DNA from 2 places in the Paenibacillus sp. KS1 genome. Region 1 is predicted to be linked to the other one. Evidence: riboswitches for the same ligand, from Rfam matches in the RefSeq annotation. Region 1 holds a riboswitch; the other holds the start of a gene.

Region 1 (4,429 bases):
GTAGTCTCCTATCACTCCCTTATCAAAGTTTAACTGCTCGCAATATTCTACCAATTCCGGCAAGGGAATCGAATCCACAATATGTTCCTCGTCAATTCGACTGATTAATGTATGGTATTTGTTCTGACTTAAGGTTAAAGCTGTCGCGAATACAAGCACACGCTTGCCATTGTCGCGGTTCATTTCCACGGCAGGCTTGACTGCTGGCTCCATCCCGATGATCGGAATGTCGTACTTCCGTCTTAGTTCAGACGCTGCGATGCTTGTCGCTGTATTGCACGCAATAACAAGCGCCTTAACATTGTGCTGCATGATGTCTTCCACAGCTGAATCTACATGGCGCATTACTTCGGATTGAGATTTCGTCCCATAAGGGACATGCAGCGTATCTGCATAAAATAAATATTGTTCATGCGGCATATGCTTCATAGCCTCAGCCAACACGGTTATTCCACCGATTCCAGAATCAAAAAAAGCGATTGTCATTCCATTCACCTAGCATTCTTATTAGCATTGCAACATCTAGTTGTCGATGCTTATATTGTACTCCTTTTCGGCGGTGAATCCTATCGAAATTTGTCAGAAAGCAAATGAAAAAACCTGCTGCACCAGCATGATACCGGTACAGCAGGTTCTTAGATTCTCAACCTATTGTTCCTTCAACTATTCATCTATCAGCTTCGTGTACTGCTCTGCATTCAGCAAGTGCTTCACAGCTTCCTCAACGCTGCCTTCTACTTCAACTTCTGCAATCCATCCATCTTCGTAGGGGCTGCTGTTCACAAGCTCTGGCGACGCTTCCAATCCATCATTGACCTTCGTAATTGTTCCGGATACCGGACAGTACAACTCAGATACGGTCTTCACCGATTCAATTGATCCCATGCTGTCCCCTGCGGACAAGCTGGTTCCTACTGGCGGAAATTCGATGAATACGATGTCTCCCAGCTGGGATTGTGCATGATCTGTAATGCCAACCCGTACCGTATTGCCTTCTATGGCAACTACCCATTCATGCTCTTCACTATACAACAATCCATTCTTCACTTCACTCATGTCAACGCCCCATTTCATTCATAATGTCATTCATCAGGCCGTCTATCCAATCGAGATCGTAAAAATGGACAGGAAGCGGCCTTGTCGCCTTGTTCTCTGTCCTCGGTACCTGAGAGTTCCCGTTCCTCCACAGCCACAACTGCGGTTGAACTTACCCCTTTGGCGGCATAGAAAATGCACTCTCCAGAGCTGCGTCAGAATGGCGGTTATGGAACCTGAGAGATTCATTGCCAATCGGCGGCTGGCAACTTGCTCCTTCGGTGTTGACAATCGCAATTGTCAAACTCTCCCGACCTTCCTCGTTCGCGAATTACGATTAAACTGGGTAATTATAACACCATTAGATTATTGCAAGATATGCATGATTGTCAATATGACAAGCTATGAAATCAGTTGTGAAGAAAATATCAATTGACAAAGTGTGGAAAGCTCAACTAATGTAGAGATGACAGCTGAAAATGGCGAATGATGGTAAAGGGAGAGACTGCTGAGACATAGCAGCGCCGAAGGAGTAAGCCTGAATGGGTGAATCTCTCAGGCAAAAGGACTTTTACCGGACGCACCTCTGGAGAGCACTGCTATTCATGAAAACGAATACAGTCACCCAAGGGGAAAGTCGATGGTAGACACGGAAACAAACAATTTGTTTGCGACAATCGGCGACACTCTCAGGTACAAAGGACAGAGCGAGAGAATGAGAGGATGCGATGCATCCACTTTTCTTTCGGCTGTCCTTTTTATGTTCGTATACCGATAATTAGTCCAAATACGCGTATCGAGGTGAATTCATGAGTCAATTGAAGAGAACGCCAATATTTGATCAATACTCTGCTTATCCGGGTGCACGCTGCATTGACTTCGGCGGCTGGGAGCTCCCTGTTCAATTTATCGGCATTCAGCGAGAGCATGAAGCAGTTCGTACACATGCAGGTCTATTCGATGTCTCCCATATGGGTGAATTTATCGTAAGCGGCCCTGCCTCCCTGACATTTCTTCAACAGATGACAACAAATGATGTATCGCGGCTCGAGGATGGCAAAGCACAATATACGCTGATGTGCTACCCTGATGGAGGAGTTGTCGATGATATTCTCATTTATCAGATGAAGAGCGACCGTTACATGCTCGTTGTTAATGCCTCCAACATCGATAAAGACTACGCATGGCTGCAGAAACACCTGATTCATGGCGTTACCTTGACCAATGTATCGAATCGCACAGCATTGCTTGCCCTTCAAGGGCCGAATGCCCAAGCTATTCTTGCTGCGGTAACTGAAGCACCTATTGATTCGCTCGCACCATTCCATTTCCTATCAGATGCACAAGTCTGCGGCGTATCAACATTGCTGTCTCGCTCAGGCTATACCGGTGAAGATGGCTTCGAACTCTACTTGTCCGTAGAGGATGCAGCACACGTATGGAATGAACTGATTCGCGCGGGCGAACCGTTCGGCTTGCTCCCAGCAGGGCTTGGTGCTAGAGACACCTTGCGCTTCGAGGCACGTCTCCCCCTCTATGGACAAGAAATTACAGCCGATATCTCGCCGCTTGAGGCAGGACTAGCACGATTCGTCAAGCTGGATAAGGGCGACTTCATCGGCCGTGTAGCATTAACGAAGCAGAAGACCGATGGACCGGCACGAAAGCTGGTTGGCATTGAGATGATCGACAAAGGCATTCCTCGCTCCCATTATCCAGTGCTTGCAGATGGGCGCGTGATCGGAGAAGTTACAACAGGAACACAGTCGCCGACATTAAAGCGCAATCTAGGGCTGGCCTTGATTGAATCCGCATTCTCTGAATTGGATACAGAAATTCTTGTCGAAATTCGCGGCAAGCAGTTGAAAGCCCGCGTCGTCTCGACTCCATTTTATAAACGAATCCCGACCCCTGCCAAAGGAGCGAATCCATCATGAAGCATCGTTACATTCCAGTGACGGAACAAGATCAGGCTGACATGCTGCAGCAGATCGGCATCTCTTCCATTGACGAGCTATTCCGCGATATCCCAGCCTCCATTCGTTACAATGGAGTACTGCCAATGTCTGAACCATTAGATGAAGCAGCCATGATGAAGCATATGAAGGAATTGGCCTCCCGCAATGCTAACAGTGAGAGCCATACCAGCTTCCTTGGTGCTGGAATATACGATCATCATATCCCTGTAGTCATTCAGCATCTAGTCTCTAGATCAGAGTTCTATACAGCCTATACACCCTATCAACCTGAAATCAGTCAGGGTGAATTGCAAGCAATCTTTGAATTTCAATCCTATATATGCGAGTTGACTGGTATGGCTGTTGCCAATGCCAGCATGTATGATGGCGCTACTGCACTTGCAGAAGCTGGAGCACTGGCGGTTGGCGCAACGAAGCGCAAGCAGCTTGTCATCTCGAGCACTGTCCATCCAGAAGCGAGACAGATTGTTCGCACAATGGCTCGAGGACTTAATGTTGAAGTAGTCGAGATTGGATATCAAGACGGCGTGACTGACCTTGCTCAGCTGGAGCGTGCTGTCACGGACGAGACTGCTGCCGTACTGATTCAGTCCCCGAACTTCTTCGGATGCATTGAAGATGTGCGCGCCATTGAACCGATTGCACATGCAAATAAAGGCCTGCTCATCATGAGTACGAATCCACTGAGTCTTGCTATGTTGGAGAGCCCTGGCAAACTAGGTGTCGACGTATGTGTTGGAGATGCCCAGCCGCTTGGCATTGCAGCATCTTACGGCGGTCCTACATGCGGTTTCTTTGCCGTTGCAGAGCCCTATATGCGCCGCATCCCAGGCAGAATTGTCGGCTTGACCAAGGATCTGGATGGCAAGCGTGGATTTGTTCTTACACTCCAAGCGAGAGAACAGCATATTCGTCGCGAGAAGGCGACATCCAACATCTGCTCGAACCAAGCACTTCTTGCTCTTGCTGCTTCCGTCTATATGTCCGTCATGGGCAAGATGGGAATGCAAGAGGTATCGAAGCTCAATATACAGAAGTCTCATTATGCAGCTGCTTACATCAACAACAAGCCCAATCTTGGATTAGCGTTCCAAGCGCCTTATTTCAATGAATTCGTACTTCGTCTCCCGCAAGATACTGACATGGATCGATTGCAGTCTCTGCTCCTGGACAACGGATTCATTGGCGGCTTGGATCTTGGCCGCTTCTATCCTGAACTGGAAGGACATATGCTCATTGCGGTCACGGAGAAAAAATCCAAATCAGACATCGAACAATTTATTGACCTGCTGGAGGTGAGCTGCGTATGAAACCGGAACAAGCACTAATATTTGAATTGAGTCATCCTGGGCGTATTGCCTATTCCTTACCTGAATGTGATGTTCCAGAAATCGAGATTCAAGAGCTTATCCCAA
Region 2 (4,429 bases), on a different contig from region 1:
AGGACGGTAAGTATAATAGAGTGATAAATGGTCTGTCCTCATAGCGAGCTGATAAACTGTACCTGTTCAATTGTCGTCTTGGTCGGTAAGCTATTATTCAATTGGAACATCTTTCTTGAATTGAACAGTGGAAGGGAGTTGCTGGATTCCGTATGCTTAGACAGAATCCGATCTTGGATCTATCAACTGAGGAACAGTATATGCTAGGCTCATATACGTTAGAGAAGATCAGTCAGTATCTATCATACACCGACGAGGTAGCAGTTGCCCCTGAATTAATCCCATCAGAGATTGTGCAGTATGCGGAGCAAATTGACTTTGCTGCTCCTGTCAAGCCTCAAACTGCGGTTCAGCATGTTATAGAAGGACTGCGTCGATATCAAGTGCACACAGCACATCCAGGATATTATGGCTTATACAATCCCCGCCCGAACTTTATGGGGATTATGGCAGACACGATAACAGCGGCGTTTAACCCCCAGCTTGCTGCATGGAGTCATGCGCCGCTTGCCGTAGAAATTGAGAATTATGTACTGCGTGAGCTCGCCACTCAATTTGGTTACTCGCGTGATGTTGCTGATGGAACCTTCACGACTGGGGGAGCGGAAGCCAATTTGACTGCAGTCTTAACGGCTCTATCTTATCATTTTCCAAAGTATGCAACAGACGGATTAGCAGCTCGGGAGAAGCCACCCATTCTGTATGCTTCTGAAGAGAGTCATCATTCATTGGTGAAAGCGGCTCGTTCCTGCGGGCTTGGAACGAATTCAATTCGCTCCATTCGTACGAACGATTCCTTGCAAATGGATATTGGAGCGTTATTAGAACAAATACGTATAGACCGCGCGCAGGGTTTTGCCCCATTTCTTATTATTGCTACAGCGGGAACGACGGGAGCCGGTGCAATTGATCCGTTAATGGAAATCGCGGCAGTAGCGGAGCATGAACAGATGTGGCTTCATGTGGATGCTGCTTATGGCGGCGCAATCGTATTGGATTCCGAGCTGTCCTTCCATATGGATGGTATCCAGCAAGCAGATTCAATCGCGTTTGATGCTCATAAGTGGCTGTCCGTTCCGATGGGGGCGGGCATGTACTTCACACGGCATTCACGTATATTGAATGAAACCTTCCGTATAACGGCAGATTATATGCCGAAGGAGGGTGAGGAGCTGCCCACGATTGATCCATATACGCATTCCATTCAATGGTCACGGAGATTTATAGGATTGAAGCTGTATTTATCCCTGGCTACAGCGGGTTGGGAAGGATATCGGGCTGTCTTGCGACATCAAGTTGAAATGGGCAAGCTATTCCGAGAAGAATTAATGCGATCTGGCTGGACAGTTGCCAATGATACCGTGCTGCCTGTCATTTGCTTTCTTGATCAAGAAGCATGGACACGAAACGACCAGGACTTCGCTCTATTTGTGAATCAACACGTATTGAGCACAGGGAAAGTGTGGCTATCCGTATTTACCATTCATGGTGTACCAACGCTGCGTGCATGCTTTACCAATTACGATACGAATGTGCAGAATGTGAGTGAACTCATTCATTTATTAAATGAGGCCAGATCCCTATATTACAGTCACCAAGCACATGTGTGATAGATGGTATGGGATAAATTACAATGCAATGGATCATTGCACAATGATAGTGTGTCTACTATAATGTTACCTACAACTTTATAACTGGATGAAGTTTGCGGGAGATAGACGAATCGTCTAGCCGAAGGGGTAAGCTCTCAGGCGCTTAGACATATCGAACCTTGAGCTCGAATACGTATAAGCAGGACCGTAAATGGACAGGACTCTGGAGAGACTCCATGATTGGGGCACCGAAGGGGCAAGACGAATTTGATTCTCGTGGATTCGTTAAAACTCTCAGGTAAAAGGACAGGGATGCAGAAGCGTAGAAAAATCGTAAGTCATTGGTATGATGATCTTATTTAGGTATGTCACTTACGTCAGGTTATTTATTCTGCACACATGTCCCCAGGGTCAAATCATTCGATTTGACTCTTTTTATTATTCACAAAGAGGGGAACTGATTTGACAATGATGGAACAATGGTTAGACAAATTGAACAACATGGTATGGGGAGCACCGCTTCTTATTTTATTAGTAGGAACGGGAATTTTATTAACGATCCGCTTGGGAGCGCTACAGTTGTTCCGCCTGCCGCTCGCCTTGAAGTTAATATTCAAGTCGAAGAACGAGGGAGAAGGGGATGTATCCAGTTTCGGGGCATTGGCTACTGCGCTGGCGGCGACAATTGGAACTGGTAATATCGTGGGGGTTGCTCTGCAATTAAGGTGGGTGGACCCGGTGCATTATTCTGGATGTGGGTTGCTGCATTCTTCGGAATGGCCACCAAATATGCGGAAGGATTGCTTGCTGTCAAGTATCGCAACATTGATGACAATGGACAAGTGCTAGGCGGTCCTATGTATTATATTGAGAAGGGACTTGGCATGAAATTCAAGCCGCTTGCTGTATTCTTTGCGATTAGCGGAGTACTGGTTGCCTTGCTTGGAATTGGTACATTTCCGCAAATTAATGCGATCGTCACTTCTACAGAAGCAAGCCTTGGTGTACCTGCAGTAGTCACTGCGGCAATCGTGACTATCGTGACCGCGCTTGTTACAATTGGCGGGATTCAGAGTATATCGCATGTGACGACGACAATTGTTCCTGTCATGGCTATTATCTATTTTATCGCGAGCTTTGTTGTGCTTATTGCATTTGCGGATCAGATACCGCACGCACTGTCGTTAATTTTCCAAGGCGCGTTTAATGCAACAGCAGCAGGTGGCGGCTTCTTGGGAGCAACGGTTATGATGGCGATCCGCAACGGGATTGCAAGAGGTGTATTCTCCAATGAATCAGGTCTCGGAAGCGCACCGATTGCGGCCGCGGCTGCGAAGGTGAAATGGCCGGCTGAGCAAGGACTCATATCAATGACCGGAACATTCATCGATACGATCATCGTCTGCTCGCTTACAGGATTAACATTGATTGTAACGGGTGTATGGAATGGCCCAATGGAAGGAGCGGCCATGACACAGGCAGCATTTGATGCTGCGCTGCCATACGGTTCCCTCATTCTTATGTTTTGCTTGATTTTATTTGCATTCACGACGATTCTTGGCTGGAACTATTACGGCGAACGGTGCATGGTTTATTTATTCGGTGTCAAATCGATTCTGCCGTACCGCCTTATGTTCATTGCGATCATTGGCTTTGGGGCATTTATCAAGCTGGATATGATATGGAAGCTTGCTGATATTGTAAATGGATTAATGGCGCTGCCGAACTTAGTTGCACTGCTCGGTTTGTCTGGAGTCGTCGTGTCTGAGACGCGTCTATATTGGAAGCATAGGGAATCCGAAAAATAAATAGAAGCAGGAAGCGATTCCTGTTCTTAAGTAAACTGCCAAATGCATGAAAGTGAACATTTGGCAGTTTTTTTGCGTTTAATGAAACCTTTTGCCTATCTTATGCATCTAATTGACAGTTTGATTCGCGTGTATGGGGTAAAGAAGGGAGTAGAAACGGCTTGCATAGCGATATAGAGACAGAAGTGAGATTGGCTAAGGAAGGTAATAAAGAAGCATTTATTCGACTCATCAAGCAGCATGAAGCCCAAATGTTCAACATGGCCAGGTCGATCGTCAGAAGGGACGAGGATTGTGCAGATGCGATGCAGGAGACTGTGCTCAAGGCTTATCGCGCACTGACAAACCTAAATCATCATGCCTATTTTAAGACTTGGCTCTTTCGGATATTGATCAATGAATGCAATATGATATTGCGGAAGCAGGCTCGCATCATCATGCTGGCTGAACTCCCAGAAGTTGGTGTTGCCACGGCTGAATACAGTGATCATCTTGATTTGCGTCAGGCGATCTATCGGCTTGAGGAAGTATCTCGCAATATTGTTATTTTGTTTTATTTTCAGGATTTGCCTATGCATCAGATCGCCGAGATGATGGATATGTCCGTGGGCGCGGTGAAGACACGGCTGCATCGGGCACGTCACACGCTCGCAGAATGGCTGGATGATACTGAAGAAAGGAAGATGAACGGATGAAAGACATACAACTGCCTATCGATCAGCGACTGGAACAGCTTAGGGAACCATATATTAGCGAGCTGCCAGAATCCGTTCGCAACCGAATGGATCGGACATACCAGATCATCGACGAGATGCTTCCTGGACGGAAGAGAAGAAGTCGGAAGAACCGCTGGCTGCGCAGAGTGTTGATTTCAACAGCGGGTGTAGCGAGCCTCGGGATGGTCATGATCTTCTCGGGTCTTGCCTCTCCAGCGATCGCACAGACGTTAAAGCAGATTCCGTTCATGGATAGCGTATTCAAACTGGTGGGGGATCTTGGCTTGCAAACCGCTGGAGAAAAGGGGATGGT

The links. Region 1 has a riboswitch for glycine ahead of gcvT (glycine cleavage system aminomethyltransferase GcvT). Riboswitches for the same ligand answer to the same signal wherever they lie in the genome.
Region 2: it holds a riboswitch for glycine, as region 1 does, so the genes downstream of both, BBG47_RS16270 (alanine/glycine:cation symporter family protein) here and gcvT (glycine cleavage system aminomethyltransferase GcvT) in region 1, are expected to answer to the same signal.

What each region holds. Positions count from the first base shown of each region.
Region 1 covers NZ_MAIS01000015.1:39,770-44,198, forward strand. Annotated here, with positions in the region: gene murI (glutamate racemase) at 1-486, opposite strand, end outside; gene gcvH (glycine cleavage system protein GcvH) at 664-1,056, opposite strand; glycine riboswitch at 1,250-1,358, opposite strand; glycine riboswitch at 1,522-1,616, shown strand; glycine riboswitch at 1,620-1,743, shown strand; gene gcvT (glycine cleavage system aminomethyltransferase GcvT) at 1,845-2,972, shown strand; gene gcvPA (aminomethyl-transferring glycine dehydrogenase subunit GcvPA) at 2,969-4,324, shown strand; gene gcvPB (aminomethyl-transferring glycine dehydrogenase subunit GcvPB) at 4,321-4,429, shown strand, end outside.
Region 2 covers NZ_MAIS01000046.1:26,939-31,367, reverse strand. Annotated here, with positions in the region: gene BBG47_RS16275 (pyridoxal phosphate-dependent decarboxylase family protein) at 153-1,610, shown strand; glycine riboswitch at 1,806-1,912, shown strand; partial or broken gene BBG47_RS16270 (alanine/glycine:cation symporter family protein) at 2,055-3,400, shown strand; gene BBG47_RS16265 (sigma-70 family RNA polymerase sigma factor) at 3,562-4,095, shown strand; gene BBG47_RS16260 (DUF4179 domain-containing protein) at 4,092-4,429, shown strand, end outside.